One region of the Bacillus sp. OTU530 genome, then DNA from elsewhere that is predicted to be linked to it. Evidence: riboswitches for the same ligand, from Rfam matches in the RefSeq annotation. Region 1 holds a riboswitch; each other region holds the start of a gene.

Region 1 (10,762 bases):
TAAGCCTGACGGTGTAAAACGAGGCTTGATTGGAGAAATCGTAAAACGTTTTGAACAAAAAGGGTTTCAGTTATTGAGAGCTGAGCTTATGGTAATCGAAAAAGAAAAAGCGGAACTTCATTATATGGAACATAAGGAAAAACCGTTTTTTGGGGAATTGGTGGATTTCATTACATCTGGTCCTGTCTTTGCAATGGTATGGGAGGGAGAAAACATTATCCAAGTCTCCCGTCTTATGATAGGAAGCACATCCCCTGAAAGTGCAGCTCCTGGGACTATTAGAGGAGACTTTGCAAACAGTAAACAAGAAAATATTGTTCATGGTTCCGACTCTATCGTAAGTGCTGAAAGGGAAATTGCAAACTTGTTTGAACCATTATTAACACGTTTTTCAAACCAAGACTTACCATATGATGAGCAAAGAAAAACCATCTAAATTTTCATACAGATATGCTTGAATTGATAGGGGAGGAACTTACAAGGTTTCTCCTTATACATTGAAAAACAAGAGTTGGGGCAGATTTTAATATCATTTTAGAAGATTCGGGTGTATTTACATAAATAGTTTCTAGAGAAGTGGTCATTCTAACATAAAAAGGGGGTTGCTATCTTGAAACATAAAACAGATAAAATAGATGAAACAAGCGCAGGGTTAAACCAGATTATTGAAATTATTAATGCTAAAGGAGATGAAGGTGAACTTAAAGAGATTATTAGCAATACAAAAATAATATCCCATGAGGAAAAAGACAAAACTCTCAAATAACTAAAGGGGCGGTTGGCGGCACTATGAGCTTTTTGTCAACAACTGCCTTATTTGTTTCCGGGTAACCTCATTGACCTCCTTTCAATCTCTCGTATCCCTTCAAGCAAAGTAAACAATGGAAATGTCAAAATAAACTATAGAGAAAAAAAGAAAGTTTATAACCAGTGAAGATATCTCGCTTAAATGCAGGAGGATTTTTATGAAAGATAATACTATAGATACAGTAAGTCCAGAAATGAAACAGCAAATTGAACATACAATCCATGGCTTGACATTCACAAAAAACTTCCGGTCTGCCACAGCAGAAGAATGGTATGTTTTTCTTCCCGGATTTCAAGATTATCGAACAGGAGGAGCCGCGGGAAAAGCGATTATTCACTATAATCTTTATGGCAATCGAGATGTGTTTATCAATACAACTGTTATCCTAGATGATCCCGCCTTACATAATACAACTCTCCACCCTCTTGTTTATGCCATTGCAGATGAACTGGTCAATCGCTTAGTTGGATATGCCGACACTCTCCTCTCCGTTCATGCTGGTGAAAACTCATTTGAGGCTGCATATAGACAATAGAAAAATCCCCCTTACATGGAATTAAAAAGGCATAATCACCTCAACAAGTGAGGAGTTATGCCTTTTTTGGCAATATTTTAAAAAGGATAGGTCTCTAAATACAGCTTAGTCACTTTACCATCTGTTTCTAAATAACCATTATTCAACTCAATTCGTTGTTCTCCTTCTTGCCCTACAAATGCTTCTATACGATCTTCAACTGTATTATTACCCGAAAACATATTAGCGATGCGGATGATTGTTTCAACAGTTTCAGCATCCTTTTGGTCAGTTGTTAATTCAAGATTATCATAACAACTTTTTAAAAATGTTCAAACAATTGAGACGATTCTTAGCCACATTCTGCACTATATTATTTTTTAAAACTTGAAGCTGTTCACAAATGGATAGATCTACAAACATATATATAATCAACAACTTTTTTATCTAGGAGGCAGATATGTCAAGTTCACGTTATCCAGGTGCAAAGCCATCCCTCATTGTACGCAAATTGCATCCAGAGAATCAAGAAACACCGATACATTTTATTACTGGAGATGAAATCGATCATAAAATGTTCTATAGGAGAAATCATTTCTCCTATCCAACACTTACTTATTCAAACTATTGGCTGCCCATAAACGGCTCGGTTGTATCACCGAGAATATTTTCCGCGCAAGACATCCTTAAGTTACCTTCAAGAACAATCACAGCTGTCCTAGAATGTGCTGGAAATAAGCGTAGTTTATTCGAGCCAAAGGTATTTGGTGAACAATGGGAAAATGGTGGTATTAGTCAAGGACGATGGAAAGGGGTTCCCCTAAGGACCCTTCTTGAATTAACAGGAATACAAGCAGGTGCAACAGAAGTTGTAGTGGAAGGTTATGATTATGGCAAGAGAACTGACCTAGATAACATCTATACTTACGCCAGGAGCCTGCCTTTGGAAAAAGCTCTTCACCCTGACACCATAATTGCTTATGCATATAACGATCAACCTATTCCTTTTAAGCATGGTTACCCGTTAAGATTAATTGTTCCACAATGGTATGGAATGGCCTCCGTAAAATGGATTAAGCAAGTTAGTATCGTTGATTCCCCATTTAAAGGGCCGTTTCAGTCGATTGATTACATGTATTATCCAAACAAAGAGAATGATGATAATTCTTTCCCTGTCACAACAATAAATGTGAATTCTACTATACAGCGACCTCTAAACATGGAAGTTCTCGACACCGGCAAGCATATCATTAAAGGTATTGCTTGGACAGGTAAGGGAGTTATTTCAAAGGTTGAGATTAGTACGAATTTCGGAAAAACTTGGTCATATGCAAATATTATGAATCAAGATCAGGAACGCTATAGATGGTTTTCCTGGTCATACGAATGGGTTGTATTGGAAAAAGGGGATTATACAATTATGGTCAAAGCAACCGATTCGCATAATCAAAGCCAACCTACCAGCCCCTTCTGGAATAGAAAGGGATATGGTTATAATGCTATAACTAAAATTAAAGTTAGGATTGAATAATCGCCCAGAAAACGCCTTTTGTATATGTAGACAAAGGGCGTTTTCTGGGTATTCTTATAATAACCTTAACATTCTACTAAACTTATGCACAAAAACGTTAAAAATACTAACCATTAAAGTTGGACATGCATATACTACCAATGTAACAAGACAACTTCATAGGGAGGTGAATATGAATGGGATACGGATATGAATATGAAAAACACGATGACGAGTGCAAAAAGGAAGAGAAAAAATGCTATGACTATTCTTACAAAAAGTACTACGTGAAGAAATGTTATTGCAAATGTTGTTTCGAACCTTATTACCCATATGGTGAAGGTTATCAATCTGATTCTGGCTATGATCATAAGAAAGACTACGGTTATCAATCTGATTCTGGCTATGATCATAAGAAAGACTACGGCTATAAATCTGATTATGGCTATGATCATAAATCTGACAATAGCTGTAGTTGTAAAAAACGCTACTACTAATTCAATCTGAGTAGCCTAGCGAACATGATAGTTTTGGTTTTAATCAAAACTATCATGTTTTATTTTTTATTGATGAATCCAATTATATTTGCACTTTCGAAAGGTATTAATCCAGATTAAGAGTTTGAAATAATAAACGCGAATACGGATGCTGGAATTGTTGAAAATCCCACTCCAGCTGAGTCAAAGTTTCCACGAGCTCCCCTTGATGCATAACAGAAATCCGGTCACATAATTGTTGTGCGGATTGCAAATCATGCGTTATGAACAAATAGGCGATTTGCTTTTCCTTTTGAATACGTTTTAACATCTCAATGATAGATGCTTGAGATGGCTGATCTAGGCTGGCGATGGATTCATCAAAGATAATGAGTTCTGGCTGCACAGCTAGGGCCTTGGCAATACACACCCGCTGTTTTTGACCTCCACTTAATTGATGTGGATACCTAGATAAAAAGGAACGATCAAGCTCCACTAATTTCACAAGTTCCACACATAATTCTTCGCGATTATTTTCTTCTGGAAAATAATTGCGAAGCGGTTCTTCTAGAATCTCACTTACGCACATTTTGGGATATAGCGAGGCGGATGAATCCTGCAGCACGAGTTGCATTCGTTTGTAAAGTTGACGTTTCTTTATTTGCTTCCCATTAACGGCTTGTCCACTCAGTAGAATTTGACCTGATGTTATGGATTCCAAGTTCATGATAAGTTTGGCTAGCGTGCTTTTCCCGCTTCCGCTCTCCCCCACTAATCCTAGACTTTCCCCTTTTTCCACTGTTAGGTCCACCTGTCGGACAGCTTGTAGAGTCGGACATTGCTGGAACCACAATCGTCTTGGTCCTATTGGATATTCTTTTGTGACATGACGTAATTCAAGCAGTGTCATCTAATAATCGCACCTCGATCCATCTGGATAACGCGATCAGCAAGTCTCTTTACACTTTGTTGATCGTGAGAGATAAGCAAAACTGCCAACCCAAAATCATGTTGCAATTTCTTCAGTAAGGATAAAACCCTTTCGCGATTGATCACATCCAGAGCAGTTGTCGGCTCATCAGCAATGAGTATCTTCGGCTGTAAGCTTACCATCATTGCCAATAAAACTCGTTGACGCATACCTCCGCTTAATTGAAAGGGGTAAGAAGCTAAAACAGATTCTGGATCTGTAAATCCAACTTGTTGTAACAGTGAACATAAATACATGTCTAATTCTTTTTTGCTAGTGCTCTGTTTCCGTTGTAAGACTGTTTCCACCATCTGTTTTCTGACCGTACGAATCGGATTTAACCCATTTAAAGAGTGTTGGATTAGCAGAGCAATCTCTTCACGCCGAAGCTGCTGCCAATCATGAATATTATAAGTAAGAATATCTCTATCTTGATAAAAAACCTGACCATTTGTCACCCTCGATCCCGCTTCCAATAACCCAACAATAGCATGTGCCGTCAAACTTTTCCCGCATCCACTGGGACCAGTAAGAGCGACTATCTCTCCCGGACATACTTGAAACGATACATCTTGGACAATTGGTCTCCACTTGCCATCATGCTGACAAGAAATTTCTAACTGTTCAATGCGTAACAGAGAATTAGCAAATGTTGTCACTTCACACCTCTTTTGGAATGGCTGAACTCGCTTTTTGATACGGTTCACTGATTAATTGGCAACACAAAACAAAAAACAAAATGGCCAGACCTGGAAAAATCATTACATGAGGAGCCAATTGAAAATATGCCGTAGCATCATGCAACATCACACCCCATTCTGGCGTCGGCGGCTGAGGACCTAATCCTAAAAAGGAAAGTCCTGCAATCAACAGGACAATCCTGCCCATATCCAATGCCCCAAAAATGACGACAGGCGAACCAATTTGCGGGAGAATATAACGCCGCATGATACGCATGCGTGAATTCCCTGACATCTGAGCTGACAGGATATACTCCTCTTGGCAAATATTTAGAACAAGACTGCGAATGAACCGAACATAATTAGCCCACCGAACAATAGTGATGGCTAGAATTAAATGAAACAGACCTGGTCCTAATATACCGACAATCGCGATAGTCAATACAATATCAGGAATAGCCAGTGTGCTATCGACCATCCGCATAAAAAAATAATCAGTACGTCCGCGTAAGTATCCCGTTAATAGCCCGATAGGAAGACTAATTAGCAAAGTTAACAGCATAATCAAAAACGAGGAGGTCACGCTGATTCTGATTCCGTACAGGATCCTTGATAATATGCAACGTCCCAAGTGATCTGTGCCGAACGGATAGACCCAAGTGGGCGGTGATAATCTATTAAAAAGATTAACTGTTAAAGGATCGTGAGGCGCAATAAATGGAGCAAAAACACCCAATAACATAATCAATATAAGCAATCCAACCCCTGCTAGCAAACTTCTATTAGTGGTAAATAAAATCTTTTTCATGAAATGGACCTCCTATCAAATCCGTAGACGCGGGTCTATAAGTACAGAAATAAAATCAACAAGAATGTGGATAATCACAAACAAAAAAGAGGATAAAATGACATAGCCTTGAATGATAGGATAATCCCGAAGCTGAATTGCTTTCATAATGTATTTACCCAAACCCGGCCAGGAAAAGATTGACTCAACAATGATACTTCCGCCCAACATAAACGCAAAGCTCGTTCCTAGCATCGTCACAATAGGCAGGACGGCATGCCGAAAAACTTGAAATAATAAAATCCGGCTGTTTGATAGTCCTCTTGCCTTCGCTGCTTTTACAAAACTTTGATTCATCATCTCCAACATACTGGATCGTAATATACGGGCGTAAACAGTACCCATTCCTAATCCAAGTGTCAAGGCCGGTAAAACAAGATGCTTCCAAGAACCACGCCCCATTGGGGGCAGCCATCCATACCGGACAGAAAAAACATAAATACATAAAAATCCAAGCCAGAAGGAAGGAATGGAAGAGCCTAAAAGAGCTATGACTCTCCCCATTCGATCCAGCCAGCCAGTAGAATAAATAGCAGTGGAGATCCCTATAATTAAGGTAACTGACATCATCACCAGCAATCCAGCAGCAGCCAGTTCAATAGTTGCCGGTAACCGTTTAAGCAGCTCCTCTAATACAGGTTCCTTAGAAACATAGGAGATTCCCCACTGCCACGTAAAAATATCCATAATCCACTGTACGTATTGGCTCCCTAGCGACTCCGTTAATCCCAACTCTTTGCGTACCGCACTTAATGCTTCTTCAGACGCAGGAATGTCATTCTTTGTGAGCAAGATATAGGCGGGGTCGCCCGGAGCTAACCTCAACAGCAGAAAAGTAAAGGTAGCGGTGAACAATATCACAAATAACAATTGCGCAATATGTTTTATCCAGAAGCGTACCATTCAGTTTCTCACTTCTTCACATCAACTTGTGCGTTATTATAGTAATACTCAATTGGAAGAGGAGTAAAGCCTTTGACTCCACTTCTAACAGCAAAAATCGTCTTAGGATGAACGATAAACGATTGTGGGAAATCCTGATTAATCTGTTCTTGAATTTCTACAGCCAATCCGTTACGTTTTGTAGCATCACTTGTTTGATTCAGTTGATCAATCATGCTGTCTAGGGCAGGTGAGACATAGTGGCTCACATTCGACTCACTAGTAGAACGATAGAAAATGTTTAAGAAATATTGTGGATCGCCCGTGTGTGCCGTCAACATGCTGTACATGGATAAATCCCAATCTTCATTAGCTAAGACTTCGTCGATATTCTCCACTTGGCGAAGCTTTACTTGTATGCCCGCCTTTAGCAATTCATTTTGAATGATCTCTGCCATGACGGATAGCTCTGGTCGTTGCGGAAAAGTTAACATCTTTACTTCAAATGGTTTCCCTTGTTTTTCCCATATGCCCTTTGCATTTTTCTCCCAACCGCTTTGCTTCATCAATTGGTCGATTGTTTGCGTTTCTTTGACTTTTTCCACCTTACCGAATGGCAAGACTTCAGCAAACGGGCTTTTCGCCTCCGTTCCTTCCCCCTTCATAACCGAGCTGACAATAGCTTTGCGCGGGATGGACATATCGATAACTTTTCGATAAGCCAACTCTTTAAATAAAGGAGACTTCATATTAAACAGCAACATGTGCGTCCGCAGAGACGGAGCGGTTAAAACTTCGATGTTTTTATCCTTCTTCAATACTTCGATAGAATCAACTGGAATATCCGTTGCAGCATCAACATCTCCAGATTGCAGAGCCATTAATCTTGTATTTCCATCGGCAATATATTTGATTGTCACTTTTGATAAGCGCGCTTTTTCTCCCCAATAATCCTCATAGCGCTCTACAACAAGCGACTCGTCTTTATTGAATTTCTTGATTTTGAAAGCACCTGTAAGAGCAGGATAGCTGAGCTTATTTTCGATTGTTTTTGTATCAACAATGATAGTAGAAGGATCAGCCAAGTGTGGGATCAAGGCTGCATTTGGCTGATCGGTCACGATTTTCAGTTGATTTGGAGCCAATACTTCTATCGATTTCACTTGCAATAAATCCTTTGCTTTTTGGTCTTTTTCTATTGAGCGCAGCAAAGAATTTTTCACACTTTCTGCATCCATTTTCTTCCCGTTGTGAAAGCGTACATTTTCCTGTAGGGTAAATACCCATGTCGTTTCATTTTCTTGCTTCCACTCTTTTGCTAACCAAGGCTTTGGCTCCAGTTGTTCATTTAATTTTACTAAAGTTTCACCCACACCAGAGCGCATGATCTCCCAGCTATCGCTGCCATGTGGATCAAGACTTGCTGGACTCCAGGCGAAAGCCATCGTCAATGTTTTACTAGAAGCTATATTTGCGGAGGCTTCTTTTTTATCCGTTTTTGTTGCTTCAGGCGATGCAGCACATCCGACTAGTGATAGCGTGAAAACAATGGTAGTCATCCAGATAACCCATGCATGTTTTTTGTTCCTACTTCTTCTCATGTACAATCCTCCATTTGCGATTTTTTACAAATAAAAAAGCATCTCTGCCTATTATAGGAGGTCAGAAATGCTCAGTAAGTTAACATACGAAATAAGACTTATTATGTCTATGTAGTCCAAATGCAGTATTAGTCCAGACATATGGTCATTAGTGCATACTAACCACCTTCCTAGTATCCCGTAGGTCAAACAGTGATGTTAAAATAGGCTGGTCTCCTGACTAAGGGTATATCTTTCAGACCTTCCCAGGCATAACCCAGTGGTTTTTCTGAAAATTATCAGCATAATGTGCTGATCCCCAACACAGTGGCGGGTCCGTGTCGGATTGTAACCGACTTCCCATTTAAGCAGATAAAACCTAAAATAATTGTATCTTGCACCCATTTTCAAAATATGAAATTTTCAAATGAAACTCTATTCAATAGTTCTCTAAAACTGTCTGTAAAAATTTAAATATTTTTAATATTAGTAAACGTAAATACCAGAATTCCTTCCTAATTCTATTGCTTGGGTTTTATCTTGTCAACAAATGTTTGACTAGCTTAGAATGGATTAATTGTAATTATTTTTTTATAATAATTATATTTCAGTAAATGAAATTATTTTTACGTGTTGTAAAATGTTGTGGTAATTGAAATTATACAATGCTTGAAATCTATAAATCCTTCTTGATAAAGAAACCACGCCGATTGGCGAAGACAGATGCGTAGTTGCACTTGTACTTCGCTCCTAAAATTTCCAGATGCATCAAATCCGTTTCTAGCGGGAAATTTACCTCTTACTAAAGTAAAACAAAAAGAAATACTGCCTCCCTAGATAGGAGATCCAGTATTTCTTTTTGTTTTACTGATTTTTAGAATATATCGTCTAATGAGTAACTTTAAATAATTAAAAGCAAACTGTTTTTTAACCCCTTTATAACTTTCCTCGTACCTCTTATAGTTCATGCACTTTTATTCAGATTAGCACTTATACTTGTTTTTGTTTTATTGGTTCCTGTGTAATTAAGGATTAAACAAAATAGAGAAAAAGCAGCTAATAATACAAATCCTAAAAAATAACTTCCACTTGCATCCTTTACCAGGCCAAGGACAATAGGAGGAAAAAAGCCTCCAATGCCTCCGATGGCACCTACAATACCTGTTACTGCCCCTGTATTTGCCGAGGAGATTTCAGGAACCATCTTGAAAACAGATCCATTTCCTATCCCTACCATGATAGCAATTATGGCACACCCTACACTAAATAGAATTAAATTTTCTATAGTAAAAGCGATGAAAATACTACATAACAATACACCAGAAAAAACAACGCTTAATAATCTCTTAGCTCCAAATCGATCAGATAAATACCCGCCAACTGGACGGATAAGTGTAGCAAGCACAACAAACCCCGCTGCCCTGATTCCTGCCGCTAAACCTGTAATGTTAAATAATTCAGATAACAAAGTAGGTAAATAACTACTAAAAGTAACAAAGGTTCCAAAAGTTAGAAAATAAAAAATAGATAATAACCATGTTTCTTTAAACTTTAATACAGACAAAGATTCCTTTAATGTCTTCGCTCCACCCGAAATCTGTATATCTTTTGTTCCAAACCAAAAGATGATAGCCGTAATCCCTGTTACAAATGCCAATCCCCAAAATACCCAAGGAAGACCGTAGGAAGCAAAGATCACAGGAACTAGAAAGTTTGCTACTGCTGATCCTAAATTCCCCATACCTGCAATCCCAAGAATTAGACCTTGTTTTTGTGGAGGATACCATCTGGACACGTATGTAATCGAAATAGCAAATGTTGTTCCTGCCATACCGATAAGAAATGCCCAGAATAATAGCATCTCATAGGAATGAGTAAATCCGGCTCCAATCATGGGTACTATAAGAAATAATAATGTTAGAGCATATATTCTCCTGCCGCCATAGCGATCCGTCAAAATTCCCATGGGAATACGCAACAAAGATCCTAACAAAACTGGGGCAGCTATTAGAATACTCTTTTCTGTTGTACTTAAATGATACATTTGCTGAATTTTTGTAGCGATAGGTGCGAAGACCGACCAAACAGCAAATGAGACTATCATTGCCATTGTAGATAACATTAGTATTGAGGTTCTTCTTTTTTCTTCCATCGTATCAACCTGCCTTGCTTTTATAATGTCATATTTAATAACATAAAATTGATGACTCTCTTATTTTCATGAATGTATCATACTATCAACCTTGTATAATATGTCGTTTGTTGTAATAAAATCTAACATGATTTTTTATTCCGTTCACATTTTCGTCACAAATACCAATCACTAATGTATTTATTTATTCTCGCAGCCGCAAAAAACCACGCTACTTTTTTTGGCTAGCGTGGTTTTTTGGTTTAATTCTTCATTTTTAAATCATCCTCATAAGGGTTAGAAACAACATTGCTGTTCTTTTTAAAGTTAACCGGCGGTAAATCCATATGATATTGTTGCTGGT
Region 2 (10,762 bases), on a different contig from region 1:
GCACTGCCCCAGCCTTTGGCACCGGCCTCACTAAAGCCATACAAGAGAGTACCCAAACCAAGAGTGGAAGCCACCGCGCCAACCGTGTCAAACTTCGGTTTTGACAGCGGCTGTACGAGGTTAAAGAAGCGCAGTGCTACAAAAAAGATAATCAAACCAAGAACAAACATCCCGTAAAACATGATATTCCACGTATAGTTTTGCACAAGCCAGCCGGCAATCGTAGGCCCGATAGCCGGTGCCAGAATGAGCGCGACACCGAGTAAGCCCATAGCCACACCGCGTTTTTCAGGAGGAAAGAGCATCAAGAAAATATTCGATCCAACTGGCATGAGAATACCAGCACCGACTGCTTGAATGGTACGGCCTGTCATCATGATCGGGAAATTGGTTGCCACAGCACTAACAACGGAACCAACTGTGAAAAATAGTATCGCAGCCAAAAAGAGCCTTCGATACGTAAATGTCTTCACTAAATAGACGCTAATGGGAACTAAAATTCCGTTCACAAGCATAAATCCAGTGGACAACCATTGAGCAGTAGTAGCGGATATGCTGAACTCATTGATGAGCTCTGGCAGCACAATGTTAATAACGGTCTGGTTTAAAATAGAAATGAACATACCAACGACCAAAATGACCAGCATCACACCTGTATTTGCGGGAGATTTACCGGCTTCCATCTGTACTCCTTCTCGTGCCTCCCCTTCCCGCTTCGGCAGAGGGACTTTCTCCACTTCCACTTCTACTTTTTCTTCTACTTCCCCCGCTACTGTAGCTGCGCTTTGCAGCACCTGCACGGAAGAGGAATCACTATCTTCTGTCCGTTGATCTACTGTTTCTTCAACAGGTTGATTCCCTGCTATCTGTTCACTCTCATCACCGACTGGCTTTATGTCCCGTTTACGACGAAACACCATATTAACAACAGCAAATATAATGGCACAAACAACAGCATATGCAGCAATTACTGTCGAGGACATACAACCTCCCCCTTACTTATGAATACGGACTGACACGTTCATCCCAGGCACGATATTCACAGATTTTGTATGATCTAAAGCAATTCTTACTGGAACGACCTGTGTTACCTTCGTATAGTTTGCTGTTGTACTTCCAGATGGAATTAAGGAGAAGGTATTTGCTGTTGTCAAACCAACTTGATCAACTGTTCCCGTCAGTGTTGTGTTTGGAAATGCATCTACGTACACATCTACGTCCTGACCGTTTTTCACGTCATCAATGTCTGTTTCTTTAATATTTGCTGTTACATATAGGCTGTTCATGTCATAGGCATAAGCCAATGGGGAACCTGCACTAACAAACGCATTTTCGCTTGCACTTGCTTGAACGAGTGTCGATCCTACTGGCACTGTCACATCAACCTGCTGAGCAGTTGTACCACTGCTTGTTAAAACGGAACCTACCTTATCACCCGCACTGTATGCCTTCCCCGTTGAAGCGGTCCATTCCACAAGCTTTCCTGATACTGGGGCTGCGATTGCAATTGCCTTTCCATCAATTTTGGCATTATCTGTTGTTAAATAGCTTTGTGCTTGATTGTAGTAATAGTAGCCAAGGAATCCCCCTCCAACTAATACAAGCAAAGTGACAATGTTTACTACGATAAGTCTTCGAAACTGATTCATTCATCCTCTTCCTTTCTGCCCTCTTTGATTTCTATTGTAAAAACAGTCTATCTCTCGCAGAAACATTACAATTGTTCCTATAAGATTTAAAAGCTAAAGACTGTTGAGACACCGTTATCTTTCTGATCAAGCGTCCTTTTATAAGGTTACATCGCAACTCCAATTGACCGATATGTATAAAAGTCGGTCTAACGGATCCTTTTGCTTTGAGATTCATAGTAAAAACAATGCTAAAACCATCCAGCAAAAAATGAATTGGATAGTACGGTGCCGAATTACACAGTTATACGGAGGTGTATAGTACGGAACCGAATTATATGGCAATACGGAGGCATGAAACCTCATTCATAGCGTTCCGTATTTAACCCAACCATATCATGTAGGAAACACGTTATGATCCTTTGCATACTGTAAGCCACCCTGGATTTTCTCCAGTAGATCCATCAAAAGCAACTGTTCCTCTTTGGTCATCTTCGAGAAAATATTTGTAATATGGGTACTATAAAGAGGAGCCAATGTACCCACGATTTGCTGACCTTTTTCTGTTAGATGAATTGCTGTTTTTCTTCGATCCTCAGAAATGCTCCTTCTAATAAATTCATCCTTTTCAAGCCCATCCAGCAAACCTGTTATGGTGGAACGAGTGACTCCTGCATAATCAGCTAACTCTGAAGGATTCAGAGGGCGCTCCTGCTTCAACAAAATTGCCAGGATTTTAAACTTTCGGTCTGAGAGACCAAAGTACGATAGCTTGGAAGTCAGTTCATGTTGTACCTCATGTGTGACCCGCAGTAACTGAATCAATACATCAGACGGTTTATCTGGAGCCGACATAATCATCTGTTTCATATTGGATTCAATGCCTGGCTGCATGTTTTCCTTCATATATTTCACCTTCCAATATCATAAGTAACCTTATTGTACGGTACCTTATTAATTGTCGTCAAGATTTCTGCTAAATTTTAAAAGGGTCTGTATGAAATACTAACGGCAAAACGCGGATATTGTCCACTACCCGTTAGCTTAGTAATATCTCGATAATGTCCCCTTTCAGTTGAAGAACCTCAGGGGGACCATACTTTGTGTACACAATTGCCTTCATTTTATCCCCCTTCAATTCTTTATATTTATGAACATCTACGAATAAATAGAATAATATTTTTTCGCACCATAACCTAAATTTTGGTAGACCCCTAGAATGTAACTATGAAATAAATACCTAAAAACCCTATCCATAATATGGAAATCTCTTTAAGATAACCTTATTCATTTGATAGAAAAGACTTCTATCAGCCTCATCCTTAGCACAAGCCCCACCTATGCTTTGTACTGCTGGCAGCCACGCGTACCACCCAACCTAATTGCTAATTTAGCATTAGGTTGTAAATAGCTCTTTGATTACTTGTAAAAAAATTAACGGTCACAGTCTCGAATTTCGCTTACAGGTGATCCTGTCAGAATTATTTTATGTGCCTATACTCCCTTCTCCTATACCATTAATGTATAATACTTAACCTTGCCATCTTTAGATCAAATCCCTAATTTAAGTGATTATGAAAGTGGAAGGTATGAGTCTTCCTTAATGATTATGATGGCTGTTGCAAAGAGAATAATTGGAGAAGAAAAACAAAAACATATTTTCTATTTTTACCATCGAAATGTTGTAAAGTTGTCACAACCCCAATCTTCAACATAAAGAAGGATGTGATACATTGATAAAAAGGTGAACTTCCACCAATTATTGTGAAGTTTTGAACAAAGTCTATATGCTAAAATTTGTGATTAATTGAGCAAAAAGGGAGGTGTGCATGGGTGTATAAAAAACAAGAACGTACCTTGGTGTGGTTAGCCTTTATTGTAGCTGCAATTATGGGATTATCATTTATTGGACGAATCATTTCAGGATAAGGAAAGGTGAATTTCAAATGGGAAATGAAGAAGCTGTCTTTTTTAGTCGCGTACTAACGGAACTTACATTATCTTTTCATATCATTTACGCAACTATTGGTGTCGGTATCCCTCTCATGATTATGATTGCTCAGTGGGTTGGCATTAAGAAGCAAGATGAACATTATATTCTATTAGCAAGACGATGGACCCGTGGTTTTGTTATTACAGTGGCTGTTGGTGTTGTAACAGGTACTGCAATTGGATTGCAATTGTCTCTACTCTGGCCTAATTTTATGGAACTGGCAGGAAATGTTATTGCCCTCCCGCTATTCATGGAAACATTCGCATTCTTCTTTGAAGCTATCTTTTTAGGCATCTATATATACACATGGGATCGTTTTAAGAATCCTAAAAAACATCTGTTACTGTTAATTCCAGTAGCTATAGGAGCATCTTTCTCCGCAATCTTTATTACCGTTGTTAATGCATTCATGAATGCGCCACAAGGGTTTGATATAGTAAATGGGCAATTAGTAAATGTAAATCCGATATTGGCAATGTTCAATCCTGCCATGCCTACTAAGGTTGCACACGTTTTGGCTACTGCTTATATGACATCAGCATTTGTACTAGCGTCTATAGGGGCGTTTCGTTTATTGAAGGGTTCCAATCATGTTTACCACAAAAAAGCATTACTGCTTACGATGAAGATGGGCTTAATCTTTTCGATTGCTGCCGCAGTAATTGGAGATTTTTCAGGAAAATACCTAGCAGAATACCAACCGGAGAAACTAGCTGCCGCTGAGTGGCATTTCGAAACAGAAAAGGGAGCTCCCCTCATTCTGTATGGTGTCCTTGATGATGGGGAAGTAAAGTATGCCATTAAAATCCCATTTGCACTTAGTATCCTAGCTCATAGCACCCCAAACGCGGAGGTTATAGGACTTGATCAGTTTGCTAAGGATGAAACTCCTCCTCTTTATATTCATTATTTATTTGATGTCATGATTACAATTGGTGTATGGATGACTCTGTTGTCATTTGTCTTCCTAATCGGATCCTGGCGAAAATGGAAGTTGATATCGTCTAAATTATTCCGTTGGCTCATTGTACTTGGAGGTCCTCTTTCTATCATTGGCATTGAAGCCGGGTGGTGGATGGCTGAAGTAGGCCGTCAACCGTGGATATTGCGAGGACTTATGCGGACAAAAGAAGCGGCAACCACAAGCGGTCAAGTAGATGTCATGTTACTCTTGTTCTCTGGATTATATATTATTTTAGCAATTGGCAGTGTAGTCGTCCTTACTCGGATGTTTCGTAAAAACCCTGTGGAACGCGAATTGGCCGATAGAGCATCTGAGAAGGAAGGTGCTACAGTATGACACTTGAGGTAATAGGTATTTCAGTATTGTGGGTTTTTCTCTTCGGTTACGTGATTATAGCTTCTGTTGACTTTGGGGCTGGTTTCTTTAATGCATATAGTACGCTAACAGGACAACAACATATTTTAACCAAGGTCATTCAACGCTATCTATCGCCTGTCTGGGAGGTTACTAACGTATTCTTAGTTTTCTTTTTCGTAGGGATTGTTGGTTTTTTCCCAAAAACAGCATACTACTACGGAACGGTGTTACTTGTACCTGCAAGCCTTGCGATTATCCTGCTCGCGATCCGTGGTTCCTATTATGCATTTGCAACTTATGGTGGGCTTACAAATAGAAAAAGGTATACATTTATTTATGGGATCTCTGGATTACTTATTCCAGCGTCCTTATCTATCGTATTAACCATTTCAGAAGGTAGCTTTGTAAAAGTTGGCTCTACGGGGCCCACACTCAATTACTGGATCTTGTTTAAAAGCCCTTTAACTTGGAGTATTGTTGTACTCAGTCTCACAGCAGTATTATATATTTCATCAGTATTCCTGACTTGGTATGCACATCAAGCGAAAGATGATCGTGCAACCGCACTCTTACGAAAGTATGCACTGATTTGGGCAGGACCTACCCTTATCACGGCTTCGGGTATTATTATCGAACTGAAGGCACATAATCCTGAACATTATGAGCGATTATTGGATTTATGGTGGCTGTTTGGCTTATCGGTGATTTTGTTTATGGGAACTGTCTATCTGATATGGAGAAAACAATCCTATGGAGTGGCCTTTGGGCTATTGGTAGGTCAGTTCTTTCTTGCGTTTTTTGGTTATGGTATATCTCACTACCCATACTTACTATATCCATACCTCACAATTTTTGATAGCTTTACGAATAAATCAATGGCAACAGCATTAATTGTTGCATTTATTGCAGGACTTGGTTTGCTAATCCCATCCTTGTATCTTCTAGTTAAACTGTTCTTGTTTAACAAGGAATATGTCCAAGGAAAACGGAACAATCATGCATAGGGAGGGAACATATGATGAGTCACTTTCTAATTTTCTATGCACCGATCCTAATAGTCATCTTATCAATTGTTGCAGCTTTCTGGCTTGCATCGAAGGATAACATAGTGAGCGATCATTAATTTAGGTGCTGCTACACATCATAAACAGTCTATGCTAAATGGAGCTATAAGAGTCTTTCCATTTCGTATAGACTGTTTTTGTATAGATTCAATCAGTCTAACATAGTTATATGTACAAATGACTAGCCAAATAATTCCGCAAGACTCGTATAAACAAACATGTACTTTTTCAAAGAAATAGATTGTTGAGCATTACATGGTTGGCATAGGGGTGGCTGTTGGTTTTACCAAACCTTTCTCATATTGTTTATCAATGGATGCTCGGCCTTCCTGAACAGATACGCCGTTTTGATACATCATAACAGCTTGAAATGCAATATCTACACAAACCGTTTGTGTCATAGCATGATCTATGAATCTCTTGCATCCTTTATCCCTTTCCATGATGATTCATATTAGTGCTGGATAAAATTCTCTATATATAACAGTATTAATACAAGTCCTCCACCAGCCAATAAAAAGAAACTAAATACACTCATCTTTTTCTGTGCTTTTAATAACATCTCGTTCACGGTTACATACCCTAATGTTCCAATCGCAAGGCCCATGAGCATACCATTTAAATGAATATGGTCGCTTCTTAAGACAATGCCAAGTACAGTTCCGACTCCTAATACAAGTGATAGTAATGTAATCGTCAAAAGAAAATATATAATATGAAACCTGGTAAATAAGAAAGGTATCGCTAGCGCAAGCCCCTCTGGAATATGATGAATAACAGCAGCAAACAAAAAGGGTATTGCTGTGTCAAAGTTCTTCATGGATATACCGAATGCTACACCTGTTGGAACATTGTGGATATAGATTGCAAGCGATAAGAATAGAAAGGACCGCCACGCTTCACCTTCTCTTCCTTCTTGATGGTGCGAATGATGAAAATGCATATGAAGTAGTACCATCAACAAAATACCTATACTTCCCCCAAGAAAGAGTCCTGTCATCTCATACTCAGAAAGTGTCTCTGGGATGAGTTCAAAAGTAAGTAGCCCCGCCAACATTCCTCCGCAAAAGGCATACAAACTATACATTTGATTGGTCACCATACTTCGAGCTGTTATACCCACCGTTCCTCCTACTAACAACCCACCAAAGGCAAGTGCAGCTGTCATAATTGGTAACATTATGCTCTCCATCTAGGTGCCCTCCTTCCTATTCCACTTTTTCCATGTGTATGCCTAATTTTTTGAGAATAGTCATGCCACTCGCATAACAGAGATTTCTCTGTTGGTTGGATAAGTAGAATCTTGGAATTTTAACTGAGAATACAGGTAACAGGATGAACTTTGTGATAGTATTTCTAAAGAAGACAGTTCTTTTAACAAATTTTCTGAAAAGAAGTGTGAATGGACAAGGACAATTACTTTCCTCCTCTTGTCTCTATTTCTCCTTAGAAGGAAAACGAAGCGGACAAATCACAAAAATTCTAGAAGCAGAAGCGATTGGTTTGGTGGACATCGCGGTTCAAAGAAATAAACCGATTGTGTTAGAGGCATTGGATACAACCCTCTCCAAGTCTGCCGGCCGTTACCGCAATCGGAAGCAAAATCGAAGGATGAGCATGTTTGCCTATAAAAAGATGCAGGATAGCATTCACAGCCGAGCTGCTAAAATGGGAGTCACTGTGTTTGAAGTGAATCCTGCCTTCACAAGCCAGATTGGGAAGATGAAGTATATGAAACAGATGCATATTTCCATCCATCAAGCGGCGTCCTACGTCATTGGCAGGCGCGGCATGAACTTGAAGGAACAGGTGCCAAAGGTGTTGCGAACCTATACAGAACGTAAGGATGGGGAGCATCACTGGAAACAGTGGAGTGTGTTGACAAAAGCATTCAAAGCGCTTCGTCCACACATATTCTATCATGTATCGGGCCAATCTTATCCATTATTTAACAAGGAGATTTGTAACCATGGGCTGACACAAGCAGAACGTGATATTTTGCAGAAGTATGTGCCAAAAGTTTGGTTAGAAGAAAGGGAAGCCTGTTGAACGGCTCTGTATTTCGCTTCCTAGGAAGAGGATACAGAATCTCCCACCTTCGACCAACGGAAGTCCCCTTGTGGGAAAGGAGCGTTAGCGAGTAGGTGGGGGTAGTTCAATGTTCATGTGTCCAAATGACTGATTCTCCTGTGGAAGGACAGCTTGGGAATTTCTCTCCCTTCTGAAGAACCACATGTTCACCATCTGCATCTACATAATGACCTGATTCCATAACAGTTTCCCCAGTTCTATGGGAATGGCTTGCATGGGTCCAAGTTGTAGCGTGTCCAGTGGATGGACAATCTGGAAAAGTCTCTCCTTGTTTAAGTTCCTTTTTTTCTCCTGTTGCACAAATATAGGTACCAGGTTCCGACACAGTTTCTCCTGTATGGTGATGGTCAGTGAAGTGAGGCATAATCAATTCCTCCTTTTTATTTTTCTTACAACAGATAGTCTCTCACTGACAACTAAGAATATTCTTTTTACTGCCCTTACACACCTCTCCTTTCCGCGAAGGCTGTTTTGGTGTTTACAACCATAGGTTGGAATCATCGCGCTCTATCGTCTTCCTCAACGGTGTGGTTGAGTGACATAAATGATAGAAAACTCCTCAATTACAGTGGTGGAACCGTTCGTGACTTGCACCCGATTCCCTGTTCCCCCTTGTTTTCACAAGAGCACCTAGTTTGCTTACAATATGATGTTGTAACTGGATTACACTTATAAATCCTCAAAATTTGAAACTGAATTTTACATGTAGTAGCGATTCCTCTTCAATATCACACTATTTCAACTATTAGAATAAATTAGGTATTGCATAAAAGATGGTTTAGGGAATATTATTTGTATACAAGAAACTTTTAGGGGGAATTTTTTCTCTAAAAGTTGGTCTAGAACAAAACATATGCGTGTAGGAAAACATAGGGTGTCTGATATCTAGGAGGATTTATTCATGAATGAGAATACAGCTACAAAAGAACAATCTTCTATTAATAACACAACAATTCAATCTGCACAAGCGGTTCTAGGAGGAAAAACTCAAGGAATAAAAAGACTACTCCCTTTTCTAGGACCGGCGTTTGTGGCAGCCATTGCTTATATTGATCCAGGAAACTTTGCAACCAATATCGCTGGAGGATCAAAATATGGATACCTACTTTTATGGGTAGTGCTTGTTTCCAATTTAATGGCTATTTTAATTCAATCCATGTCAGCAAAGTTAGGAATTGCAACCGGTAAAAATCTTCCTGAAGTCGCCCGTCAGCAGTTTCCTAAACCTGTTTCGATTGGTCTATGGATCCAAGCCGAGTTGGTCGTCATGGCTACAGATCTTGCAGAATTTATTGGTGCATCCTTAGGCTTATACTTAATCTTCGGTATTCCTTTACTTCCGGCAGCATTGATTGCTGCAGTAGGGTCTTTTGCTATCCTTGAACTTCAGCGTCGAGGATTCCGTTCTCTTGAAGCAGGGATTACGGGTCTCCTTTTTATTGTTGTACTAGCATTTATCACTCAACTCTTTTTTGCCAAACCAGAGCTCGCTCCGATATTAAACGGGTTTCTTGTACCTCAATTTAAGGGTGTAGACAGTGTTTTATTGGCAGCTGGGATTCTCGGTGCAACGGTGATGCCACATGCTATTTACCTTCATTCTGCCCTAACGCAACGAAGAGTAGTTGGAACAACGGAGGAAGACCGGAGAAAGATTTTTCGTTTTGAATTTATTGATATTTTAATTGCGATGTTTATTGCGGGAGCCATTAATGCTAGTATGCTGATTGTAGCGGCAGCACTTTTCTTTAAAAACGGCTTACAGGTTCAAGATTTGGATGTTGCTTTTCAGCAGCTAGGTCACTTAGTTGGTCCGGTTTCATCCATTCTCTTTGGGGTTAGTCTCCTTGCTTCTGGTTTATCTAGTTCATCGGTAGGGACAATGTCTGGTGATATTATTATGCAAGGATTTATTAAAAGACGAATTCCTTTGTATCTCAGACGATGCATTACGATGCTACCTCCACTGACCATAATCGCTCTTGGTGTAAATCCGACACATGCACTAGTCATGAGTCAAGTAGTACTGTCATTTGGGATTGCATTCGCCTTAATTCCTTTAATTATGTTTACTAGTAATCGTCGTTTGATGGGCAGTTTGGTTAATCGTCGCATTACCACTATTCTCGCCTGGTGTGTGGCAACGTTAATTATAGCCTTAAATGTGTTTCTTCTGTTTCAAACATTCTTCGGTTGATAAAATTGAAGCAAATTATTATAAGTGTCATAAAAAACGATTCCCTACCCATGCTAAGGAATCGTTTTTCTCTTCATAATGGAACAAGCAAGATGAGTTTAACTCTATCGTAAACGGTTTATGGTCGTATATTTCCCTTTGTAAAACTGACTCCCTTACGTATGGCAATGATCTTCATTATGGCAATGTTCTGTATCTTCTATTTGAATCGTCACATGTTCAATATGAAACTGTTCTCGAATCCGCTTTGTTGCTTCTCCAAGGACACGTTGCGTATTTGTTCCTGATTCTACTTTGACACTCCCACAGCTGAAGCAGTGGGATTCTAGACCCCACGCCGTTAGACATAACGTTTCTCAACGGTCAATCTGTACTGTCAGGTTTTCCTACGTCATTTGAACCTTTGGTCCAAAAAGGATGTACCTACTACTGCTCGGTACCCATTAGGCGATCATCGACTGCCCATCG
Region 3 (10,762 bases), on a different contig from region 1:
GCTGCATTTCGGAAAAGCGTTAAGGAACTGAAGAGAGTAATAAACAATGATAAACCTGTATGGTAATGAGTCATAGAGAATTTGAGAAACAATCATTTAGAAGTAGGTGCTTTTTGCCGGGAATGATACAATCATGCTCCACAACCTTCTCATATAAAAAGGAGATGCTCAAAAGGGTATATTGCGTGCCTTTTAGAGTATCTCCTTTTTTATGTGCAATGTAATTTTCATAATCAATATTAGTCATACATTTCCTGAAAGATTAGGTAACTCCTGCTTACACCTTACTAACAAAAGGAAACATTTAGCACAATAGGGGCAAGGAAAATGGGTTCTTCTATACCATCAATCTTTTACTTGTCCCAGAAAATAAAAAAGAGAGCCATTACCTCATTTCATGATTCTCTGCAAAGTCTTTGTATTCTTAGTTGCCTTTTTCCTCTTTGTATACCTTACTAGAAGCAATCAACTTTTCTAGTTCACTTCTGTAATGTAGCAAATGCTTTCGTAATTCCTTCTTCTTACTTGGAGTTATATCCTTTCCATTGAGGTTCTTACCTGTCTGTAAAGTTTGCTTGACCTCATTTCTCATAGTTACTAGCTTGTATCCCGTTTCTTTCAGGGTCTTAGTCTGATACGTCCGCATCATTTTAATTAGTATCGTTCTAGCTTCATGAGCTTTCTTATTCAACTGCCCACCTCCAAGTTTTGCAGTCGTAATTTAACTGCTATATTATCATAACATGAATTGTAAAATATTTCAAATCAACTGTGTCTTTACAACGTATACATCACTTTCATGATGCTCACCTAGACATATATAGATAAGAACAAATAACAACAAATAGCATATAGTAAGGAATAGCCACATAGGGTAATTTTGTACAGAAATATTGTTTGGTTAATTTAATCGTGATAATAGCTTCAAAACTGCTTTTTATTACATCCCAACTTTATCCTGCCCTATATCTTTCACAAGTAACATAAATTATATGGTATGAAATTTTACTACGCCAAAAACACTTTCCTTGAAGGTTTTTTCGACATTGATTTAAGTGCTTAGCTATAAGTGTTAGAAGAGATTTGAAAAAAGATGCTGTCTTATCTTAAACAGGAGCAGTGATACTTATGAATGTTACTCATATTCAAGTTCATGTATTGGGGAACTATCAATTCGAAGATGCACATGCAACAATAGAAATTGATGGTGACAAGAAATACACTGTGTATGCTAAGTATACGAGGAAGCGTGAAGTGAAAATAATTCATGATAATGAGTTACCTGCTGAATTAGAACCTTTATATAATAAAATGGAAAAAGAGTTGAACAGACGTATCAGGGGATTACATTCGGCAAGGCTGATATTTGGTGAAGAATAAGAAAATATCAATTACTAAAACAGAATGAGCAATTAGTCTCTTTAAAAAATTAATCAGTCTGTATGAATTTAACAAGTATCCCCATTGTTATTTGTTTTGTTCCCTGTTATTCTAAAAGAGAATTATTTTTGTTCGGTGTATGAAGGGATAATGAGTGTAAAAACAGTTTGTGTCTTAATATGTCTAGACAAGAATAGTATTACAAGTGTGTGTGAATACGCACTAGGGGGCAACAATATGTTACAAGGTACAGTTAAATGGTTTAATGCAGAAAAAGGATTTGGATTTATCGAGCGCGAAGGTGGAGATGATGTATTTGTTCACTTCTCAGCTATTCAAGGTGAGGGATTCAAATCTCTAGAAGAAGGTCAAAAAGTTACATTTGAAATTACTCAAGGTAACCGTGGAGATCAAGCTGCTAACGTACAAAAAGCTTAATTAAATATATAGACAAAAAAAGTCTGACCCAGAAGGTGCACATGTATCTTGTAGGGTCAGACTTTTTTATTCTCCAGAAAATAAAAGAACTGTTCTTTTTAGTAGTGTTATTCATATCAGTCTTCTCCAATGAGCATACTGCCAAAAACTACATAAGATAAACATCATAAACACAACCATTCAGGAGTAGCGTTCATCAATCATCAGGGGCGCGGACGTTCTTGTTTACAATGAATCAGGAAATTTAGAACTTGCAGAACTAAATGCTGAATTTGTTTCTGATCGAGTGCCTAAACAATTTGTGTTAGCTAATGCTTTTGGAACAACGCTAAGACAGTTGAGCACATTTGAACTCTAAGAATCCTGTCATCTTTACCGTCTTGCTTCTAGGATATTACGTAAAGTATACGAATTCCTTATTACTATGGAAGGAATTGGATATAAAAACTCGAATCTATTAGCGTACTCTAATTTCGAGCCTAGGAAGGTGACGAAACATGATGATAAAAACAGCAGATTTATGTGATGTATATAGCGAATACATAGACATATGTGAACCGCTATTCCGCTCTTATGGAAAGAAGCAATGTTTTTATGGACCAATGGCAACGCTGAAGGTGTTAGATGATAACGTGCTTGTAAAGAAGGCTTTGGAAACTTTACCGGCAGGCACAGTTCTTGTTGTAGATGGTGGGGGCTCCACACGCTGTGCGCTTCTCGGTGATAATTTAGCAGCCATTGCAGCAGCACGACAACTTGCTGGTATTATTATAAATGGCTGTGTAAGAGATGTTGCTGAGCTAAAGGAAATTGAGCTTGGCATTTTCGCACTTGCAAGTATGCCCCAAAAAAGTAAAAAGGAAGGAAAGGGGGAGGAAAATAGACTGCTCTCATTTGGGGGGATTGAATGGTATCCTAATCATTATGTGTATGCCGATGAAGATGGTGTAATCGTTTCTGATCGCCTTCTTGTTGAAGAATAAATGAATAGAAGACAGAAGTGAATACGAGAGCGCTGCCGTGGCAGTGTTCTTTTCTTTATAGTAAGGAAGCACCCTAGTAGTCTTATAGCCCACTTCCGTTTTTTAAAAATATAAATCGACAAATATAAGAAAAGATAGTAAAATGAAGAGCGGAATTTCGGATATTGTGACGAGTTCAGGTCGTAATGGCTCTGCCATTGCGTTAAATGGGAAAGATTTGGTGAAAATCCAACACGGTCCCGCCACTGTAAGTGAAGAGGCTTTTTGTTGCGCGCCACACCGTTTTTTGGGAAAGCGCAAAAACGGTTAGCGATACACGAGTCAGGAGACCTGCCTAAGCTTGAACGCCAATAAACCTACGAGGCATAGGGAGGTGTTGTGCACAGCAAAGTCTAACATTTGGTATTCTGTTGAACATTGCTTACGCATGCCCTGTATAGAGGGCCTTTTTTTATGACTTTTTTTAAAAGAGGGAGACAAGGTACATGAGACAGTTGAAAAAATGGATGATCGTATCTCTTACAGCGATACTGCTAGTTGCTGTATCTTTTGTAAATACGGTACATACGGTATTTGCAGAAACGGCAAATACGATTACGCTTGCGGTAGTTGGGGATGCGGAGCGAAAAGTGATTTTATGCCCGAAAGAAGTGGCAGTGCAGCCAGATGAAACCGCATTGGATGTATTAAAGAGAGAATTTCCGAATGGTATCGTTACGGAGCAGTCGTCTTTTGGAGAGTATTTAACTGGAGTTGATGGTCTTCTTTCAGGGGGAGAGAAGCCAAACAGCTACTGGTCATTTGAAGTAAATGGAGCAGCTGCGAATGTTGGAGCTGATGCATACAAGGTACATAGTGGTGACACTGTCGCATTTCGTTATGTAACAGATTGGAACGTAGGATTAGGGAATAAAACACTTGAGGAGAGCATTGCAGAGCTTGGTGGATGTGAAGAGCAAAGCGAACCAGCTCCTACAACCCCGGATCAACCAGGACAATCAGGTCCAACGGATGGTAATTCCGAGCAACCAGGACAATCAGGTCCAACGGATGGTAATTCCGAGCAACCAGGACAATCAGGTCCAACGGATGGTAATTCCGAGCAACCAGGACAATCAGATCCGACGGACGGTGAATCTGGGCAACCAGGGAAAACCGATGAGGATTCTGCACCTGTTTTAATGGAAAGTGTGAATAAGACAATTGATAATGCAGTGCAATTTATGCTAAGCAGAGAGCTACAAAGTGATTGGGAAGTAATTGGAGTATTGCAGTCCGCAGCGGCTGTTTCTGATGAAGCGAAAGCAACTTATTTAAAATCTTTAGAAGATCGTGTAAATACGAGTGCGCGACTTAACAATATGGCACTTGCTAGAACGATTTTAGCAATTAATGCGCTTGGAGCAGATCCAACGAATTTTGCAGGACAAAACCTAGTTTCTAAGCTTTATAATGATGAGACAGTGGGCAGTATTAATTCATATATATATGCGCTGCTTGCGTTAGATAGCAGAGATTACGAGATTCCGAGCGATGCAAAGTGGACACGTGATAGCTTAATCTCAGAGATTTTGAAAGAGCAGCATGCTGATGGCGGTTGGTCTTTCAGTAGTGAAACAGGTGATCCAGATATGACAGGCATGGCATTAACAGCACTGGCTCCTTATAAGAGCCGCGCAGAAGTAAAACCAGCAATTGACAATGCAGTAAGTCTATTAAAAACATTACAAACGTCAAATGGCGGATATGAGTCTGACGGAGTAGAAAATGCTAACAGTGCAGCGCAAGTGGTAACAGGTTTAGCTGCAATTGGAGTGGATCCAGCAGGAAGTGAATTTACAAAGGATGGACATACTCTTATTCAAAATCTACAATCCTTCCAATTATCAGATGGAAGCTTTAAATGGTTAAGTACAGATTCAGAAAGCAGTTCTCTTGCGTCAGAGCAAGCTTTATATGCTCTTGTTCAATATAAGTTCTATACAGAAGGAAAAGGTTCTATCTTCCACTGGACAGGCAATCCGGTTTCTGTCGATAATGGAAGCGCTGAAGAGACAGCTAGTGAAGATAGTGAGTCTTCTAATGAAGTAGTCACAGTAGTCACTGAAAGTCCAACTGCGTCAGCTGAAGCACCATCTACAGAAAATAATACGGATACAGAGGAAATTGTTACGGTGTCGTCATCGAAAGAAACAACAACAACTCCTGCATCAGCTGCGTCAGCTTCCAAAAAGCAAAAGCTGCCAGATACAGCTATGTTTGGAACGGAAACAATTGTGATGACTGCAGCAGGTGCAGTCCTTATGACTGCAGGGGCTATTCTTTGGAGAAGAAAGAAGGCCGCATAATTTTATAACCAACATGATTAGGAGCAAGCACTTGCTCCTAATTGCTTTTAGAAAGGTATGTGAAGATATGAGACATATAAAATATTTTTTTTCTATTATGGCTGTACTCGTTCTTTTGACAGGCTGTTCTGCAAAGTCTGAAACGAGCGGAAACAAGAACAAAGAGGACAAAGAGACAACTGTTGATGCTACGGATGCTACAGAACAAGCGCAAACAGAGGAAACGCAACAAGCAGCGCAAACACCTACAGAGACAACAGAACAGTCGGCTGATCCGTCTGAAGAAAGCAGGACAGCAGAGGATACTAATAAAGCGGCTCCTGCAAACACAGTTGCTTCTGCAAATACAGTTGCTCCTGCAAATCAGACGCCTTCCTCAAATGCAAATGCAGCCACTTCTGCAAATCAGGCGCAGGAGGGCAGCAGTAAACCAGCAGCGTCTACACAAACGCCGGCTTCCCAACCTTCCCAAGGATCGGCAGCATCCCAGTCTTCTCAAGTAGCAGTGGCGCCAGCGCCAGCTCCTGCCCCAGCTCAAGCTGTATCCGAAGCGCAGCAGGAGCAAAAGAAGGAAACAGCTATGGTTACTCTTTCAATACAAGATAACCAAACGACAGTTCTTTCAAAAACAACGGTTGAATTGCAGGAGGGAGATACAGTATTTGCTGTACTGGCGCGTACTGTGAAGCAAAAGGGAATTCAAATGGAATATACAGGGGCAGGTCAGAGTGTTTATGTGCAGGGAATTAATAACTTGTACGAAATGGATCGCGGTCCGAATAGCGGCTGGAGATATTATGTAAATGGGGTAATCGGTAATAGAAGTGCGGGTGCTATTAAATTGTCTAAGGGTGATCAAGTAGAGTGGCGATATACAAATGATTACAAAAAGGATGGTCAGTGATCAAGATGAAGTCAGCTTTTTCTTCTGTGCATCCAATCGTCAGCCTTCTATATTTTATAGGCGTTGCTGTGATGAGCATGATGCTTCTTCATCCGGTGTTTTTAGCTACATCAGTTTGTCTGCTGCTGCTCCTAAACATATTGCAGGGCAGTGGTGCACTCATGAAGAAGATGATGATGGCATCAATTGGCATGGCAGTCATTGTTGCAATTGCTAATCCGCTATTTACACATCGAGGAAGCACCATGCTGTTTTATCTGTTTGATAATCCAGTGACACTTGAGGCGACTCTGTATGGTATTACGATGGCGTTGTCATTTTTAACGATTTCCTTCGCGTTTATTTCATACAATGCGACGATTTCAAGTCATAAGTTTCTCTATTTATTCTCACGTATTTCCCCGAAGGCAGCGCTTTTAACGATGATTGCGATTCGATTTGTTCCTTTGTTTTTGAGGAGATTGTCCTATATTACGCTTGTTCAAAAAACAAAAGGGGTACAACTTGAAGCGGGTTCGCTTCGAAGCAGAGCGCAAAATGGAATGAAGCTGTTGTCCGTATTGCTCGTTTGTTCGTTAGAGGAAGCATTGCAAACTGCTGATTCTATGCAGGCACGCGGTTTTGGAACAACCAAACGAAGTGCATACATTCGATATCGTATGGCTCGAAGAGATTGGTTCTTGCTTTCTATCTTTATCATTCTTCTGTTTTTCTGTGTTGTAGGTCCGATATTCGGGGCGGGAGTTTTAGCAATTTATCCAAAAGTAGAGCCGCTTGCTTTACAAACAAAAGACGGTGTGTTATACACCGCCTTTTGTTTGTATATAAGTGTTCCTATTATAATAGAAGGAAGGGAGTGGGCATGGTGGCATATGCAGAAATAAAACAGCTTTCTTTTCAATACGCAAATGAGGAACGCCCAGCCTTATCTTCTGTCTCATTATCCGTTGAGCAAGGAGAGTTTGTTGTATTGGCTGGTAGATCCGGCTGTGGTAAAACGACCTTGTTGAAGCATTTCAAAAAGGAATTGCAGCCTATCGGCATGCGAACTGGAGAACTGTTTTACAATCAAATGCAGCTAAAGGATGTACCGAGTATAACATCCGCGCAGGAAATTGGAATGGTGTTCCAAAATCCTGAAAATCAACTTGTAATGGATACGGTTATACAAGAGCTCGCCTTTTCACTTGAAAACATAGGTTGTAGTACAACTGTGATTCAAAAACGAATTGCGGAGCTTATTAGCTTTCTTGGCTTTCAAGATTTACTGCATCAATCTGTCCATACGTTGTCAGGAGGGCAAAAACAGCTCGTGAATTTGGCAGCTGTTCTTATTTTGCAGCCGAAGCTGCTTTTGTTGGATGAACCGACAGCTCAGCTCGATCCAATTGCAGCGAAGGAATTTTTAACATTGCTGAAACGTATTCACGAAGAGCTTGGTATGACAATTATTGTCAGTGAGCACCGTTTGGATGACATCCTTCCATTAGCAGATCGTCTCGTATTTATGGACGGAGGAAGTATCATTTGCGAGGGGACTCCAAAGGAAGTAGTGGAACAGCTATGGGTACAAGAACCATTCCGTTCGTATATTCCGCAAATCCCCCGTTTGTTTTTGGAATGGGGGAGCGAAGATGTTCCATTTACCGTACGCGATGGTCAAAAAACTCTTCCAGTTCTAGCGAAGACCCTGCACCCGCTTGAGAAAACTAATCCTCGCCAAGGAAAGGAATTGCTTCGGGCACAAGCGATAACGTTTCAGTATGAAAAAAATGGAGTATGCATTTTAGATGATTTATCTTTTTCGGTTCAGCAAGGTGAATGGGTTGCTCTTGTGGGGAAAAATGGAACAGGAAAGTCGACGCTTTTAACAGTATTAGCAGGATTGCAAAAATCCAGAAGAGGAAAGGTGTTCCTTGATGGAGAGCGTCTTGATAAGATTCCTCCGGCGAAACGCTATAAGCAAATCGGCTACGTGTCGCAGCAACCTTACTATCATTTTACACATGATACTGTTTGGGAGGAATTATACAATCGTGCTCAAGAATTAGGTTATGAATATTCGGAACAAGCAGCTAGAGAAATGATGGAACGTTTTTCCCTCTCATTTTTAAGTGGACGTCATCCGCATGATTGCAGCGGCGGAGAGCAGCAGCTAATTGCTATTTGTACAGTGCTTCTTTCCAATCCGCGCATCCTCCTTTTAGATGAACCGACTAAAGGACTCGATCCTGAAAAAAAGGAGAAACTGGGGGGATTGTTCCAACAGCTGCAGCAGGATGGTACAACCATTTTGATGGCAACCCATGATGTGGAGTTTGCGGCTAGGTTTGTCAATCGATGTGTACTTCTATTTGACGGGCAAATTATCGCTGAAGACACACCTCGCCGCTTTTTCAGTGAAAACTTTTTTTATACAACAGCCGTAAATCGCCTTGTTCGCAAACAGCTTCCAGAGGCATTAATATGGGAGGATGTGGTACAATCGTGTCCAAGTGGTCTTCTCTCTTCATTATAGCTGTGATTGCTGTTTTTGTAGGGGTTCTTGCCTTTTCCGCTTTTGTTACGGATCGTTATTTCTTGTGGCTAAGCTTATTGCTTCTTATCCTGGTGATGCTGCCATTTTACGTTCGGTTTGAAAGAAAGGCCTTTTCCTCAAGAGAGATTGTTCTTATTGCCGTTCTTGCTGCGATTGCCGCTATTAGCCGCGTACCGTTTGCGCCGCTTCCAAGTGTACAGCCAACTTCCTTCGTTATTATTGTATCAGCCATTGTGCTTGGAAAGGAGGCTGGATTTCTTATTGGAGCAACAGCTGCTCTTGTGTCTAATTTGTTTTTGGGGCAAGGACCGTGGACATTGTGGCAGATGTTTTCCTGGGGATTAATGGGACTGACAGCGGGGTTGCTCGGTCGAACGTTTATTCTGCAAAACAAGTGGGGGCGTATACTGTTTGGGTTTATATGGGGATTTTTATTTGGCTGGATTATGAACCTCTCTTTTTTACTCACGTTTTTGCAAGAAATTACATGGGTTACTTTTCTCGGTGCTTATGCGGCCAGTGTGTATTTTGATTTGGCACATGCACTTTCGAATGTTTTTTTTCTTGGCTTGTTTAGTACACAATGGATTAAGGTACTAACGCGTTTTAAAGGAAAGTATGGTTTATTAGATGAAGGGAAGGAGCAGGTTAGATGATCTCGATAAAGTTACCACGTGAGCAGAAGGAAGAGCTTATTCAAGGAATACAAGAATATTTCGAAAAGGAAGGACTTGAAGCAATCGGGAATTTGCAGGCTGAAAGTTTGTTAGAGTTTTTTCTTCAGGAGGCAGGACCATATGTGTACAATCGTGCAGTTGAGGATGCCAGAAGGGCAGTGTTAGAGCGGATGCAGGCTATTGAGGATGATTTATACACGTTGCAGCGGCCTGTGCATCGTTAGCAGATGGAGACTTTCTCCATCTTTTTTTATACTTTCTTTTGTCAAAATATTATGATCCGTTAGCTGGTAGAACTGTGTTTTTTTGTATTGTAAGGAGCATAGGGGAATATGAGGTTAAACTATAAATACAGCTTTGCTCTCTCAAGCCTAAGTTTTTTTGATAAATAAAAAAGACCACTCAGCCATGAAAACTAAGCGGCAAAAATGATTAGGGATTCAAAGGAACGCGTTCCTTACAAAATGATTATATATGTATATTATCGAAATTACACATGTGTTGTCAGGAAATCTGACAATGTTTTTGAAAGGAGCTAAGATACATTTTGGATTCTTTCTACAATTGAAGATGTTTGTATGTTAAAAAAACAGTGATAGTATATTTTGCTAATTTTTGAATTGTTGGATTAAAATCCCAAATAGGAAAAGACCGCTTAACAAGGCGAGTTAAGCGGAAAGAAAATATGGTCATGGTCATAGATTATGAAGAAAAATACCTTCTTTGCTATTATAGGATAGGATAGCTTTTTGACGGGATTTGTTGTCAGAAAATCTAACGGTTTTTTTAGAAGAGAAAGGACTGTTGGATTGTTTTGTCAAAATCTCTACCGAGGAAGTAAGGAAAAGGAGCTGTAAGATGAATTATATAAATAAGATTGTTATGATAACAGGAGCTGCAAATGGGATTGGTAGAGCTATCAGTGAGATGTACGCTGAAGCGGGTGCTATTGTAATCCTAGTGGATAAAGATAAAGAAGCGGGAGAACGGACGGCTGCTTTCTATCGGGAGCAAGGATACCAAGCTTATTTTTATGAGGTTGATTTGCGAGGGATTGCTAATATTACCGAGTTGTTTGCTTCCGTTCAGAGTGAATATGGAAAAGTGGATGTATTGATTAATAATGCTGGTCTGAGTAAATTTAAACCGTTTTTGGACCTGACGGAAGAGGATTGGGATGAGGTGCTTCATGTGAATTTGCGTGCATTGGTATTTGCATCTCAGGAGTTTGCAAAGCAAAACAGAGGGTGCTCCTATGGACGAATTATTAATATTGCATCGACACGTGCGTTTATGTCTGAACCTCATTCGGAGGCATATGCTGCTTCAAAAGGGGGGATCGTAGCGGTCACACATGCGCTTGCCTTATCTTTGGCAAAAGAAAATATCACAGTTAACTGTATTAGTCCTGGTTGGATTCAAACGACAGGTTATGAGGAGTTGCGGGAGCAGGATCATAGACAGCATCCATCACGTCGTGTTGGCAAACCTGC

What was found. A riboswitch is a leader RNA that binds a small molecule or an ion and turns the genes downstream of it on or off. The one in region 1 is predicted to bind cobalamin.
Region 2: linked by a shared signal. The riboswitch ahead of AAHB12_RS27145 (hypothetical protein) and the one ahead of AAHB12_RS10670 (ABC transporter substrate-binding protein) in region 1 are both predicted to bind cobalamin.
Region 3: linked by a shared signal. The riboswitch ahead of AAHB12_RS05645 (DUF4430 domain-containing protein) and the one ahead of AAHB12_RS10670 (ABC transporter substrate-binding protein) in region 1 are both predicted to bind cobalamin.

Annotation. Positions count from the first base shown of each region.
Region 1 covers NZ_JASATP010000011.1:67,153-77,914, reverse strand. The annotation lists gene ndk (nucleoside-diphosphate kinase) at 1-436, shown strand, start outside; gene AAHB12_RS10710 (hypothetical protein) at 611-766, shown strand; gene AAHB12_RS10705 (hypothetical protein) at 966-1,343, shown strand; gene AAHB12_RS10700 (sulfite oxidase) at 1,783-2,853, shown strand; gene AAHB12_RS10695 (hypothetical protein) at 3,030-3,329, shown strand; gene AAHB12_RS10690 (ABC transporter ATP-binding protein) at 3,436-4,218, opposite strand; gene AAHB12_RS10685 (ABC transporter ATP-binding protein) at 4,215-4,937, opposite strand; gene AAHB12_RS10680 (ABC transporter permease) at 4,939-5,766, opposite strand; gene nikB (nickel ABC transporter permease) at 5,782-6,708, opposite strand; gene AAHB12_RS10670 (ABC transporter substrate-binding protein) at 6,717-8,288, opposite strand; cobalamin riboswitch at 8,478-8,687, opposite strand; gene AAHB12_RS10665 (MFS transporter) at 9,232-10,419, opposite strand; gene AAHB12_RS10660 (hypothetical protein) at 10,662-10,762, opposite strand, start outside.
Region 2 covers NZ_JASATP010000061.1:534-11,295, reverse strand. The annotation lists gene AAHB12_RS27185 (DHA2 family efflux MFS transporter permease subunit) at 1-983, opposite strand, end outside; gene AAHB12_RS27180 (HlyD family secretion protein) at 996-1,649, opposite strand; gene AAHB12_RS27175 (MarR family winged helix-turn-helix transcriptional regulator) at 2,025-2,534, opposite strand; gene AAHB12_RS27170 (cytochrome ubiquinol oxidase subunit I) at 3,575-4,921, shown strand; gene AAHB12_RS27165 (cytochrome d ubiquinol oxidase subunit II) at 4,918-5,946, shown strand; gene cydS (cytochrome bd oxidase small subunit CydS) at 5,961-6,065, shown strand; gene AAHB12_RS27160 (PCYCGC motif-containing (lipo)protein) at 6,258-6,449, opposite strand; gene AAHB12_RS27155 (ZIP family metal transporter) at 6,461-7,198, opposite strand; gene AAHB12_RS27150 (IS200/IS605 family accessory protein TnpB-related protein) at 7,351-8,055, shown strand; gene AAHB12_RS27145 (hypothetical protein) at 8,162-8,461, opposite strand; cobalamin riboswitch at 8,477-8,747, opposite strand; gene AAHB12_RS27140 (Nramp family divalent metal transporter) at 8,999-10,294, shown strand; partial or broken gene AAHB12_RS27130 (RNA-guided endonuclease TnpB family protein) at 10,738-10,762, opposite strand, start outside.
Region 3 covers NZ_JASATP010000005.1:185,449-196,210, forward strand. The annotation lists gene AAHB12_RS05625 (hypothetical protein) at 425-691, opposite strand; gene AAHB12_RS05630 (hypothetical protein) at 1,129-1,380, shown strand; gene AAHB12_RS05635 (cold-shock protein) at 1,618-1,818, shown strand; gene rraA (ribonuclease E activity regulator RraA) at 2,319-2,801, shown strand; cobalamin riboswitch at 2,962-3,153, shown strand; gene AAHB12_RS05645 (DUF4430 domain-containing protein) at 3,287-5,149, shown strand; gene AAHB12_RS05650 (DUF4430 domain-containing protein) at 5,217-6,053, shown strand; gene AAHB12_RS05655 (energy-coupling factor transporter transmembrane component T) at 6,059-6,937, shown strand; gene AAHB12_RS05660 (ABC transporter ATP-binding protein) at 6,916-8,571, shown strand; gene AAHB12_RS05665 (ECF transporter S component) at 8,541-9,248, shown strand; gene AAHB12_RS05670 (DUF2164 domain-containing protein) at 9,245-9,493, shown strand; gene AAHB12_RS05675 (SDR family NAD(P)-dependent oxidoreductase) at 10,128-10,762, shown strand, end outside.